Regions from separate parts of the Peribacillus sp. NPDC096379 genome, predicted to be linked through region 1. Evidence: a T-box and tRNA genes for the amino acid it is inferred to sense, from the RefSeq annotation. Region 1 holds a T-box; the other regions hold tRNA genes.
The links. The T-box of region 1 lies ahead of pheS (phenylalanine--tRNA ligase subunit alpha). A T-box ahead of a tRNA ligase gene usually reads a tRNA of that ligase, here a tRNA-Phe.
Positions count from the first base shown of each region.

Region 2: it encodes a tRNA-Phe, which carries the amino acid that the T-box ahead of pheS (phenylalanine--tRNA ligase subunit alpha) is inferred to sense. The anticodon was not compared.
Region 3: it encodes a tRNA-Phe, which carries the amino acid that the T-box ahead of pheS (phenylalanine--tRNA ligase subunit alpha) is inferred to sense. The anticodon was not compared.

Region 1 covers NZ_JBIWFD010000001.1:616,504-620,383, forward strand. The annotation lists gene ACIQZI_RS02980 (M42 family metallopeptidase) at 1-162, shown strand, start outside; gene ACIQZI_RS02985 (hypothetical protein) at 352-501, shown strand; gene sspI (small acid-soluble spore protein SspI) at 531-743, opposite strand; gene ACIQZI_RS02995 (TrmH family RNA methyltransferase) at 868-1,623, shown strand; T-box leader at 1,810-2,048, shown strand; gene pheS (phenylalanine--tRNA ligase subunit alpha) at 2,101-3,141, shown strand; gene pheT (phenylalanine--tRNA ligase subunit beta) at 3,168-3,880, shown strand, end outside.
Region 2 covers NZ_JBIWFD010000015.1:3-3,882, forward strand. The annotation lists tRNA gene ACIQZI_RS24030 (tRNA-Thr) at 18-93, shown strand; tRNA gene ACIQZI_RS24035 (tRNA-Lys) at 111-186, shown strand; tRNA gene ACIQZI_RS24040 (tRNA-Leu) at 193-274, shown strand; tRNA gene ACIQZI_RS24045 (tRNA-Gly) at 286-357, shown strand; tRNA gene ACIQZI_RS24050 (tRNA-Leu) at 373-461, shown strand; tRNA gene ACIQZI_RS24055 (tRNA-Arg) at 476-552, shown strand; tRNA gene ACIQZI_RS24060 (tRNA-Pro) at 559-632, shown strand; tRNA gene ACIQZI_RS24065 (tRNA-Ala) at 653-728, shown strand; tRNA gene ACIQZI_RS24070 (tRNA-Met) at 761-837, shown strand; tRNA gene ACIQZI_RS24075 (tRNA-Ile) at 847-923, shown strand; tRNA gene ACIQZI_RS24080 (tRNA-Ser) at 934-1,026, shown strand; tRNA gene ACIQZI_RS24085 (tRNA-Met) at 1,059-1,132, shown strand; tRNA gene ACIQZI_RS24090 (tRNA-Asp) at 1,136-1,212, shown strand; tRNA gene ACIQZI_RS24095 (tRNA-Phe) at 1,256-1,328, shown strand; tRNA gene ACIQZI_RS24100 (tRNA-Tyr) at 1,344-1,427, shown strand; tRNA gene ACIQZI_RS24105 (tRNA-Gln) at 1,511-1,582, shown strand; tRNA gene ACIQZI_RS24110 (tRNA-Cys) at 1,587-1,657, shown strand; tRNA gene ACIQZI_RS24115 (tRNA-Leu) at 1,665-1,746, shown strand; tRNA gene ACIQZI_RS24120 (tRNA-Gly) at 1,766-1,839, shown strand; tRNA gene ACIQZI_RS24125 (tRNA-Ile) at 1,847-1,923, shown strand; tRNA gene ACIQZI_RS24130 (tRNA-Asn) at 1,942-2,016, shown strand; tRNA gene ACIQZI_RS24135 (tRNA-Ser) at 2,030-2,120, shown strand; tRNA gene ACIQZI_RS24140 (tRNA-Arg) at 2,131-2,204, shown strand; gene ACIQZI_RS24145 (hypothetical protein) at 2,921-3,745, shown strand.
Region 3 covers NZ_JBIWFD010000004.1:490,370-494,249, forward strand. The annotation lists gene ACIQZI_RS19425 (helix-turn-helix domain-containing protein) at 1-854, shown strand, start outside; tRNA gene ACIQZI_RS19430 (tRNA-Asn) at 1,760-1,834, opposite strand; tRNA gene ACIQZI_RS19435 (tRNA-Ile) at 1,851-1,927, opposite strand; tRNA gene ACIQZI_RS19440 (tRNA-Gly) at 1,932-2,005, opposite strand; tRNA gene ACIQZI_RS19445 (tRNA-Gln) at 2,016-2,090, opposite strand; tRNA gene ACIQZI_RS19450 (tRNA-His) at 2,106-2,181, opposite strand; tRNA gene ACIQZI_RS19455 (tRNA-Trp) at 2,206-2,279, opposite strand; tRNA gene ACIQZI_RS19460 (tRNA-Tyr) at 2,288-2,371, opposite strand; tRNA gene ACIQZI_RS19465 (tRNA-Phe) at 2,387-2,459, opposite strand; tRNA gene ACIQZI_RS19470 (tRNA-Asp) at 2,502-2,578, opposite strand; tRNA gene ACIQZI_RS19475 (tRNA-Met) at 2,582-2,655, opposite strand; tRNA gene ACIQZI_RS19480 (tRNA-Ser) at 2,689-2,781, opposite strand; tRNA gene ACIQZI_RS19485 (tRNA-Met) at 2,814-2,887, opposite strand; tRNA gene ACIQZI_RS19490 (tRNA-Ala) at 2,920-2,995, opposite strand; tRNA gene ACIQZI_RS19495 (tRNA-Pro) at 3,020-3,096, opposite strand; tRNA gene ACIQZI_RS19500 (tRNA-Lys) at 3,231-3,303, opposite strand; tRNA gene ACIQZI_RS19505 (tRNA-Thr) at 3,319-3,394, opposite strand; tRNA gene ACIQZI_RS19510 (tRNA-Val) at 3,406-3,481, opposite strand; tRNA gene ACIQZI_RS19515 (tRNA-Glu) at 3,486-3,560, opposite strand; rRNA gene rrf (5S ribosomal RNA) at 3,607-3,722, opposite strand; partial or broken rRNA gene ACIQZI_RS19525 (23S ribosomal RNA) at 3,794-3,880, opposite strand, start outside.

The DNA of each region.
Region 1 (3,880 bases):
GCAAATGGTGTTCCAGCGCTTGCAATTACGATTGCGACTCGCTACATCCATTCACATGCGGCCATGCTTCACCGTGATGATTATGAAAACGCGGTTAAACTAATTGTAGAAGTCATTAAAAAGCTGGATCGCAAAACAGTTGATGCGATTACTTATGGCTAAGATTTGTTGCTGAACAAAGCAGGTACCTTCGGGTTTCCTGTTTTTTGTTGTTTAGCGTACGATCTGAAATTGATTAATAATCTGTCTGTCCACAATTTGAAAACGGCTGATATGTTTAAAGAATGATGTTTCGGGAATAGATAATTATAAGATACTTTCAAGTTTCATCTATTTGAAGGAGGAAGAATAATGGTCAAGAAGAAAAGAACAGCGTCAACGGTTCAAAAAAACCTCGAAACGGAGATAGAAGAAGCTGGAAATGTGCAATTGGATGAGGATGATAACCCAATCATGAAAGATGAATATTTTCAGAATCGGATTAATACCGATCATTTATAAGCGAAAGAAAAGCAATAGCCAAGTAACGGCTATTGCTTTTTTAAACCAGTTTCTAAAGATTGTAGCATTTCGGTTTTTTCTTCCTCTGATGCATGTTGCCAAATGATTTCAAACAACACACCAAGTCCAGGTAGCATTTTTTCTTCGCCCTTTTGAATGGCTTCGACGATCGTATCTTCTAACTGATCCTGTGTATTCCCTGCTACGTTGTGAATAATTGCATTTCTTAAATTCAAGTTCATATTGAACCCTCCCATCACCATAATTGTCCACTTCTTTAGTATGGAACAAATCGAATGAAAATATGTAGCAAAGGGCGAAATGCGTTATAATAAGATCTAGTGAAAAAATGAAGGAGCGTTTACCTTGAAATATATTGAGTCCGTCAAAAATCAAAAAGTAAAGCAATGGAAGAAATTATTAACGAAAAAAGAGCGTGAACAAACAGGTACATACCTGATCGAAGGGTTTCATCTTGTTGAGGAAGCACTAAAAGAAGGCGATATTGTTCGTGAAGTGATTGTCAGCATTGAAGCTGTCATTCCTGGGAAATTTAAATTAGAAGGAACAGAAGTTACGTATGTGACAAGTGAAGTGTTGCATGCGATTTCCGATACAGAAACACCACAAGGAATTGCCGCAATCTGTGATCAAAAAAAGATCCGTTTCGAAGACCTTTCACCGAAAAAAGTGCTGTTAATCGATGCTGTGCAAGATCCAGGTAATATTGGGACGATGATTCGAACAGCTGACGCAGCAGGGATTGATGCGGTTATTCTTGGGGAAGGCTGTGCGGACGCTTATAATCCTAAAGTGATTCGCTCGACTCAAGGAAGTATTTTTCATATGCCTGTCCTAAAAGGAAACCTAACAGAAATCATCGGTACATTGAAGGAACAGAATATTCCGGTCTATGGCACTGCCTTAGAAAAAGCAGTTTCCTATGATCAAGTAGAAAAGTCGGAAACATTTGCTCTGCTTGTAGGCAATGAAGGACAAGGTGTTGACAAAAAATTGCTAGCACAAACGACGCAAAATCTCTACATTCCGATTTTCGGGAAAAGCGAATCATTGAACGTGGGGATCGCAGCGGGGATCTTGATGTATCACTTACGGAAATAGGGTTCTGGCGCGACCCGAGAACTGGCGCGATTCGAGACGAAACCGGCGCGAATCAAGGCGGAACCGGACGCGATCAGAGGCAAGTCCGGAGCGCAAACTCGGATTCCGGATCGAAAAGTTGTAGAATAAATTTGAATTTGAATCTCGGGTTGTTTTATATTATAATTAAAGCTAAATTTCATAATGAAAAAGACTATGACAGAGAAGAGTAGCATCGTATCATTCATCCAGGAAGAAAATGCCTTAGACTGCAAGCATTTTTATGATTATGTTGATGTGAATTCACCTCTTGAGTCGGCATCGGGATACAGATAAACCTGTTGAAAGCTGCATCGGCAAAAAGCCGTTATCTGTAATGAAGTGAGTGCTTATTTTTATTGGCGCTAATAAGGGTGGTACCGCGATACATAAACCTCGTCCCTTTCTAGGGATGGGGTTTTTTTGTGTTTATTTTTAAACAATAAAGGAGGATATATGATGCAGGAACGTTTACAAGAACTGCAAGCTGAAGCGTTGCAGAAGGTTGCCGAAGCTTCTGAATTAAAGGAATTGAATGACATTCGTGTCGCATATTTAGGGAAAAAAGGACCAATCACGGAAGTGTTACGCGGAATGGGCAAGCTTTCAGCTGAGGAACGCCCAAAAATGGGAGCGTTGGTGAATGTTGTCCGTGAAGAGATTGCCTCAAAAATCGAAGAAAAACAGCAGGTGCTTGAAGAGGCAGCTGTCCATGCCAAACTAGCTGTTGAAAGAATTGATGTGACATTACCGGGACGTCCGGTTAATAAAGGAAATCATCATCCGTTGACGCGTGTCATTGAAGAAGTGGAAGACTTATTTATCGGAATGGGCTACACGGTTGCGGAAGGTCCGGAAGTTGAAACAGACTTTTACAACTTTGAAGCGTTGAATTTACCAAAGAGCCATCCAGCACGTGATATGCAAGATTCCTTCTATATTACAGAAGAAACATTGATGCGAACTCATACGTCTCCAGTGCAAGCAAGAACGATGGAGAAGCATAAAGGGCAAGGGCCGGTTAAAATTATCTGTCCGGGTAAAGTATATCGTCGTGATAATGATGATGCGACTCACTCGCATCAATTCATGCAAATTGAAGGACTAGTGATTGACGAAAACATCTCAATGAGTGATTTAAAAGGAACGCTTGAAGTGTTTGCGAAGCAAGTATTCGGCAAAGAACGGGAAATTCGTCTGCGTCCAAGTTTCTTCCCATTTACAGAGCCATCGGTTGAAATCGATATTTCTTGTAAAATTTGCGGCGGCAAAGGTTGCAGCGTTTGTAAAGGAACCGGCTGGATCGAAGTACTCGGCGGTGGAATCGTTCATCCGAATGTTTTGGAAATGGCAGGATTTGACTCGAAGAAATATTCTGGGTTTGCGTTCGGTATTGGTGTAGAGCGTATTGCCATGTTGAAATACGGCGTAGACGATATTCGTCATTTCTACACAAATGATGTCCGTTTCCTAACTCAATTTAATCGCCACGAATCTTAATAATTTATTTAAAGGAGGAGCAATCCATGTTTGTTTCATATAAATGGCTGCAAGATTATGTCGATCTTTCTGGCATGACAGCAACAACGCTTTCAGATAAGATTACCAAAAGCGGCATCGAGGTTGAAGGAGTAGAAAAGAAAAGTGAAGGTCTTAAAGGGGTAGTCATTGGCCACGTACTAGAACGTGAACAGCACCCAAATGCCGATAAACTAAATAAATGTTTAGTCGATGTTGGTGGTGAAAGCCCAGTTCAAATCATCTGCGGTGCGCCGAATGTTGATAAAGGACAAAAAGTGGCAGTCGCAACGGTTGGGGCTGTGCTTCCAGGCAATTTCAAAATTAAGAAAGCGAAATTACGCGGTGAAGAATCGAACGGCATGATTTGTTCACTTCAAGAGCTTGGCATTGAATCAAGATTGATTGCAAAAGATTATGCCACAGGAATTTTCGTCTTCCCGAATGATGTAGAAGTCGGCCAAGATGCGCTTAGTGTTTTAGGACTTGACGATGAAGTACTTGAATTAGGCTTGACACCGAATCGTTCGGACTGCTTGAGCATGCTTGGTGTTGCTTATGAAGTAGGTGCCATCTTAGGTCGTGAAGTAAAATGGCCGGAAATCACCAAAGAAGAAAGCGCTGAAAAAGCAACAGATTTCATTCAAGTAAAAGTGGAAGCATCTGAAGATAATCCATTATACGTTGCGAAAGTCATTAAGGATGTGAAAATTGCACCATC
Region 2 (3,880 bases), on a different contig from region 1:
CCACCATTACCTATAGTGCCGGTGTAGCTCAACTGGTAGAGCAACTGACTTGTAATCAGTAGGTTGGGGGTTCAAGTCCTCTTGCCGGCACCAGGTTTTTTTTTGTTTTCGAGCCATTAGCTCAGTTGGTAGAGCATCTGACTTTTAATCAGAGGGTCGCAGGTTCGAATCCTGCATGGCTCACCATTTATCGCGGGTGTGGCGGAATTGGCAGACGCACCAGACTTAGGATCTGGCGCCGCGAGGCGTGGGGGTTCAAGTCCCTTCACCCGCATTATTTATTACGCGGAAGTAGTTCAGTGGTAGAATACAACCTTGCCAAGGTTGGGGTCGCGGGTTCGAATCCCGTCTTCCGCTCTACTTTTCGTAAGTGCCGGGGTGGCGGAACTGGCAGACGCACAGGACTTAAAATCCTGCGGTAGGTGACTACCGTACCGGTTCGATTCCGGTCCTCGGCACCATTTTATATTTATACGCGCCCGTAGCTCAATTGGATAGAGCGTCTGACTACGGATCAGAAGGTTATGGGTTCGACTCCTTTCGGGCGCGCCATATAGACGGGAAGTAGCTCAGCTTGGTAGAGCACTTGGTTTGGGACCAAGGGGTCGCAGGTTCGAATCCTGTCTTCCCGATTATCACCTTTTTTTATAATGGGGCCTTAGCTCAGCTGGGAGAGCGCCTGCCTTGCACGCAGGAGGTCAGCGGTTCGATCCCGCTAGGCTCCACCATTATTATGATTATTGTATACGCTTATTTATTTGGCGGCGTAGCTCAGCTGGCTAGAGCGTACGGTTCATACCCGTGAGGTCGGGGGTTCGATCCCCTCTGCCGCTACCAAATCATGAAGGATCTTTAGCTCAGCTGGTTAGAGCAGACGGCTCATAACCGTCTGGTCGTAGGTTCGAGTCCTACAAGATCCACCACTATTTATACGGAGGTATACCCAAGCCCGGCTGAAGGGATCGGTCTTGAAAACCGACAGGGGAGTCAAATCCCGCGGGGGTTCGAATCCCTCTACCTCCTCCATTTTTTGAAAAAGATCACACAATTCATATCGTCGCGGGGTGGAGCAGTCCGGTAGCTCGTCGGGCTCATAACCCGAAGGTCGCAGGTTCAAATCCTGTCCCCGCAATCTGGTCCGGTAGTTCAGTTGGTTAGAATGCCTGCCTGTCACGCAGGAGGTCGCGGGTTCGAGTCCCGTCCGGACCGCCATTTTTATTCTAGTAGGGTCACCTACTATTGATATACATTGTGTGGCTCAGTAGCTCAGTCGGTAGAGCAAAGGACTGAAAATCCTTGTGTCGGCGGTTCGATTCCGTCCTGAGCCATCATTAGATTAATACGGAGGGGTAGCGAAGTGGCTAAACGCGGCGGACTGTAAATCCGCTCCTTCGGGTTCGGCAGTTCGAATCTGCCCCCCTCCACCATTCCATCATTGTGTAGTTTAAAGATAGAATAGAGGTCTTCGGAACTTCCGAAGAAGGTTGTGAACCCATTTATTTTATATTATTGGGCTATAGCCAAGCGGTAAGGCAACGGATTTTGATTCCGTCATGCGAAGGTTCGATCCCTTCTAGCCCAGTCATGGCAGCATAGCCAAGTGGTAAGGCAGAGGTCTGCAAAACCTTCACCCCCGGTTCAAATCCGGGTGCTGCCTTAATCATGCCGGTGTGGCGGAATTGGCAGACGCGCACGACTCAAAATCGTGTTCCTTTTGGAGTGCCGGTTCGACCCCGGCCACCGGTATCGAAGCGAGACATATTTTGCGGGTGTAGTTTAGTGGTAAAACCTCAGCCTTCCAAGCTGATGATGAGAGTTCGATTCTCTTCACCCGCTCCAAAAAAATGGGCCTATAGCTCAGCTGGTTAGAGCGCACGCCTGATAAGCGTGAGGTCGATGGTTCGAGTCCATTTAGGCCCACCATAATCCTATATTTTTTGTTCCGCAGTAGCTCAGTGGTAGAGCATTCGGCTGTTAACCGAACGGTCGTAGGTTCGAGTCCTACCTGCGGAGCCATTTTTTTTTATATGGGGAAGTACTCAAGAGGCTGAAGAGGCGCCCCTGCTAAGGGTGTAGGTCGGGTAACCGGCGCGAGGGTTCAAATCCCTCCTTCTCCGCCACACATAGGATGCGCCTTTAGCTCAGCAGGATAGAGCAACGGCCTTCTAAGCCGTCGGTCAGAGGTTCGAATCCTCTAAGGCGCGTAAAAACTAACCAATTAAGGTTAGTTTTTTTTGTTTGTTCATTTCAGTCTGTGAGCAAAACAAGACCGTATTGAACCAATTCATTCGTCTCATGGCACTTTAGGTCACTCTAGTGAACAAATGATACATAAAACAAAAAATAAATTGATTATAATGCGTTTCTCAGCATTATTTATTTAAAAAAATGATTTTTTTCTTGTGTAGGTTCCGAAAGGGTTGCGAATGAGTTCGGAACCTTCCAAATGGGCAGTGATAAACGAAAGCTTGTAGTGGTAGGCTGGCGATGAATTTTTAAAAGTTAATACACAACAGAATGGGTGGCAGTTTTGTAGGCGGTTAATATCCTTTAGCTTTAGTCCCTATATAGAAAAGCTCTTAAATATCTGGACTTTGCTAGTTTTGTAGGTTTATAATTCTATTAAATAAAAAACTTGATACGGACAAATAAAAAAGCCACTTCCATATGTTAAAGGTTGGCGCCTTTAACGGAAATGACTTTGACCCTGTTTCACAACCACCACAGCCGGAACAGGAAAAACAACAATTTCGATACGCCTATTATAACGGGTTTATAGAGAGAATTTCAACCGTTAACTTTTAGTGATTTTAAAAATAGGGCGTCCAAAGGTGTATTTTACCGTTTTTCTAATCCGGCTGGGGTTGGTAAAAGGGTAAAGTATGCCTTTTTCTTTGTCTTCTCGGAAGGAAGAAAAACCATGTTGGTAGCTGGAAGAATTGAAAATTTTAAAGACTTTAGCAAGTTTAAAACCGTAAAAAAATTTAACAACCACATTGAAATGTTCCTGGCTGAACATAAAAAAGATTTTACTAAAGGGGAATTAGTCGCGTTCAAACGCCTAGTTCGATTCTCTGCTAAATATGTTGGAGTGGCTAACGCAAAGATTGGCACTCTATTAAGAGCCATCAATGAAAAAGGGAATGGTTTTGGTATAAGCCGATCAACTTTTGAACGAATGTTGAGAAAAGCGAAGGATTTAGGGATCCTATCGGTCGAAAATACGGCTAAATCCAAAGGTGGAAAAGGGCATAATGTCTATATTTTTAATACAATTGATGTATTAAAAAAGGAAAAATTGACGTATTGTGAGGATCACGAGAAACCTTGCGACAGTAAGGTTGAAGGGCATAATTTTGAAAGAGAAACTAGTAATCTTTTAGAAACTAGCAATACTAAAAAGATAAATAAACGTAAGGTGACGCATTTAGATTCTACTTTTACGGTTTCTTATGTTCCAAAAGAATTTGTCCAGGCTGTTAAGCCTTTCTTTAATCATGCTGCTACGATCGAAGACCTTTGGAAAAGCGTATTTCTTGATACAAAGGGGATAAAAAACATAGTAGAACCTGAAATCATTACATATACAGCCATAGCTGCCTTTAAACAAGCAATCAGAGCCTCTAAAAAAGGGAAAATCAGAACGACCTTAGCTGCCTTCTTCACAGGTACTTTTAAAAACCTAATGGATAAGGCTTACTTTGCTATTCCTTTAGAAGAAATCCATGAAAGAATCAGCCATTGAAACAAGAAATAATATCTTAAAACAAACTAATTTAGATAAAATTATCTTCTTTAAAAATCGTAAAATATACCACAACACAGATAGATCTCAAAGAGAGCTCAATGTCTGTTTCATTTGCGGTTTTAATTTGTAGTA
Region 3 (3,880 bases), on a different contig from region 1:
CACTTGGAGAAGAAATTGCCTTTAAGGTGCATTATTGGGGAGTTACCCCGAAGCATTTTAACACCCCGTTACATAGGCATTCATTTTTTGAAGTTTGTTATGTACTAAGTGGAGAAGGACTTTATAAAGACATGGATGGACAATATCCGTTAAAGAAAGGGACAGTATTTTTATCCCGTCCGAACGTTCAGCACCAAATTTTAAGTGAAACAGGACTTTTTCTTGTATTTGTTGCTTTCGAGATTTCACATGAAAAATCAAAGGATGATGCCATTAGCATGTTTAATCGGCTGGCGAAAACAAATAAGATTTGTGTCAATGTTGCCGATGATTCCCCAACCGCCTTAATATGGAGGGCATTGGTAGATTATACGTCAAAAGGCGGTATCAACGACTTTAATTTAATTACTAATATGGCACACACGCTCATACTGTCCTTTAACTCTATGTTTTCCGAAGCTACTCAGAGAAGTCGAAGTCAAGAAAAAATGTTTAGTTCTCCAACACATCTATATCAAGCAAAGCTGTTCATTCGTGATAATTTATCAGAACCATTGAAGCTAGAACATGTCGCCAACTATCTTCACATTTCTAAACGTCATTTATCAAGGCTCTTTTCTAATGAACTTCGTGAAAGTTTCTCCAATTATATTCGTAAGGAAAGGGTAAAGGAGGCGGTCCGCCTGCTTGAAACAACAAGCATTCCTATTAAAGAGATAGCTGACGTTACCGGCTTTGGATCAGTGCATTACTTTACGCGCGTATTTACTGAGATGATGAACGTTTCACCTGCTAAGTATCGCTATGATTACGAAAAAATCGTTCAAAAGAGGGGAATTTTGAATAATAGCTAAAACATGATTCATTCAGTAAATATATACGATCGAACACTTTGTATTTAGTTTTTGAATCTTTTGGTAAATATTCAGTAAGGCTTTCAGGCGGGGCTCGAGCGGCAGAAAATCGTAATTATGTTGAAAACAAACTAGTGAAGCTTGTATCATAAAAATCGGAAACATTGCTTCGGAAACGTCAGACACTTTTATTTAGTATTTTACGCTTGGTATACGGTAAAAGCGTGGAAATTGCCGTTATAGTAGGATTTATAAACAGTTCAAACCTATTGTAAAGGAAACTGAAATTTAACAGTGCCTCCTAATCTATAGGTCGTAAGTTCGACTCCTATCTGGGACGCTAAAAATAAAAAAACGTCAACCCCATACGTATCAAGGGATTGGCGGTTTTTTCATTGAATAAGAATTCACTCATTATAAGCCCACTTTTAGAAAATGGGGTCGGTTTGAAGTAGATATAGGATCTGACCCCTTTTTTATTGAAAAAGGATTCAATTATTCTACCTCTATGTTAACTGAATGGGGACGAAATAAAAAATACTGCTCTGTTTTTATATACGCCTAACATATTATACGTGATACAGTAGTTTCAGCAAAAAAACTATTTAAGTAATACTTCAGTAATCTCAATGGATATAGTTATAAAGTGAATTAGGTAGCTGGAGTGTGGGGCTACATAGATCGTACCTGATGCCAAATACGGGAGGCTTATGTTAAAAAGAGGCTCTAAGTTCTGTAAAACTTTTTGACGTAAATTGTGGCACTTGCTGAATGAATAAAACAAAAAAACTAACCCAAGTAAGATTAGTTTTTACGCACCTTAGAGGATTTGAATCCTCACGCCGATTACCCGGACCTACATCCATAGTAGGGGCGTCTCTTGAGTACTTCCTTATATAAAAAAATGGCTCCGCAGGTAGGACTCGAACCTACGACCGTTCGGTTAACAGCCGAATGCTCTACCACTGAGCTACTGCGGAACAACATATAAGGTTATGGTGGGCCTAAATGGACTCGAACCATCGACCTCACGCTTATCAGGCGTGCGCTCTAACCAGCTGAGCTATAGGCCCATTTTGGAGCGGGTGAAGAGAATCGAACTCTCATCATCAGCTTGGAAGGCTGAGGTTTTACCACTAAACTACACCCGCATATATAAAATGGCTGGGCTAGAAGGATTCGAACCTTCGCATGACGGAATCAAAATCCGTTGCCTTACCGCTTGGCTATAGCCCAATAAGATAAAATAAATGGGGCGACTGATGGGAATCGAACCCACGAATGCCTGAACCACAATCAGGTGCGTTAACCACTTCGCCACAACCGCCATAATGTAAGATGAATTTTAAGTTGGCAGGGGTAGTAGGAATTGAACCCACACCGAAGGTTTTGGAGACCTTTGTTCTACCTTTAAACTATACCCCTATAATGAATGGTGGAGGGGGGCAGATTCGAACTGCCGAACCCGAAGGAGCGGATTTACAGTCCGCCGCGTTTAGCCACTTCGCTACCCCTCCGTATTAAGCTAATGATGGCTCAGGACGGAATCGAACCGCCGACACAAGGATTTTCAGTCCTTTGCTCTACCGACTGAGCTACTGAGCCAAACAAATTATATCAACAGTAAGTTTATCTACTGAATAAAAATGGCGGTCCGGACGGGACTCGAACCCGCGACCTCCTGCGTGACAGGCAGGCATTCTAACCAACTGAACTACCGGACCAGATTGCGGGGACAGGATTTGAACCTGCGACCTTCGGGTTATGAGCCCGACGAGCTACCGAACTGCTCCACCCCGCGACGATATGAATTGTGTGACCTTTTTTGAAAAAATGGAGGAGGTAGAGGGATTCGAACCCCCGCGGGATTTGACTCCCCTGTCGGTTTTCAAGACCGATCCCTTCAGCCGGACTTGGGTATACCTCCGTAATAATTAAAAATTCAGCTGCATAATTTTATAGCGGCAGAGGGGATCGAACCCCCGACCTCACGGGTATGAACCGTACGCTCTAGCCAGCTGAGCTACGCCGCCAAATAATGAAGCGTATACGATAATTATAATAATGGTGGAGCCTAGCGGGATCGAACCGCTGACCTCCTGCGTGCAAGGCAGGCGCTCTCCCAGCTGAGCTAAGGCCCCATAATAAATGTTTAGACACATAGATGGTCGGGAAGACAGGATTCGAACCTGCGACCCCTTGGTCCCAAACCAAGTGCTCTACCAAGCTGAGCTACTTCCCGTATCAAGGCGCACCCAAAAGGAATCGAACCATAACATAACCTTCTGATCTGTTAGTCAGATGCTCTATCCAATTGAACTACGGGGCATTACAAGATGGAATCTGCCAATTCCGTCGCGCCCGCTAAACTAATAGTGAGCCATGCAGGATTCGAACCTGCGACCCTCTGATTAAAAGTCAGATGCTCTACCAACTGAGCTAATGGCTCATACAAATTTGAAAGTGGTGCCGGCAAGAGGACTTGAACCCCCAACCTACTGATTACAAGTCAGTTGCTCTACCAGTTGAGCTACACCGGCACTATAGGTAATGGTGGAGGATGACGGGATCGAACCGCCGACCCTCTGCTTGTAAGGCAGATGCTCTCCCAGCTGAGCTAATCCTCCAATATGGTGACCCCTACGGGATTCGAACCCGTGTTACCGCCGTGAAAGGGCGGTGTCTTAACCGCTTGACCAAGGGGCCACATACAACTATGTACAAAATAATAGCCCCTACTTTTAGGGGCTTAGCCTGGCAACGTCCTACTCTCACAGGGGGAGACCCCCAACTACCATCGGCGCAAAAGAGCTTAACTTCCGTGTTCGGAATGGGAACGGGTGTGACCTCTTTGCCATCATTACCAGACTAAATTCAGTTAGAAGGTTTATTCCTTCAAAACTAGATAACAGACTTTAGAATCATCATTAAAATATATATTGGTTAAGTCCTCGATCGATTAGTATCAGTCAGCTCCACATGTCGCCACGCTTCCACCTCTGACCTATCAACCTGATCATCTTTCA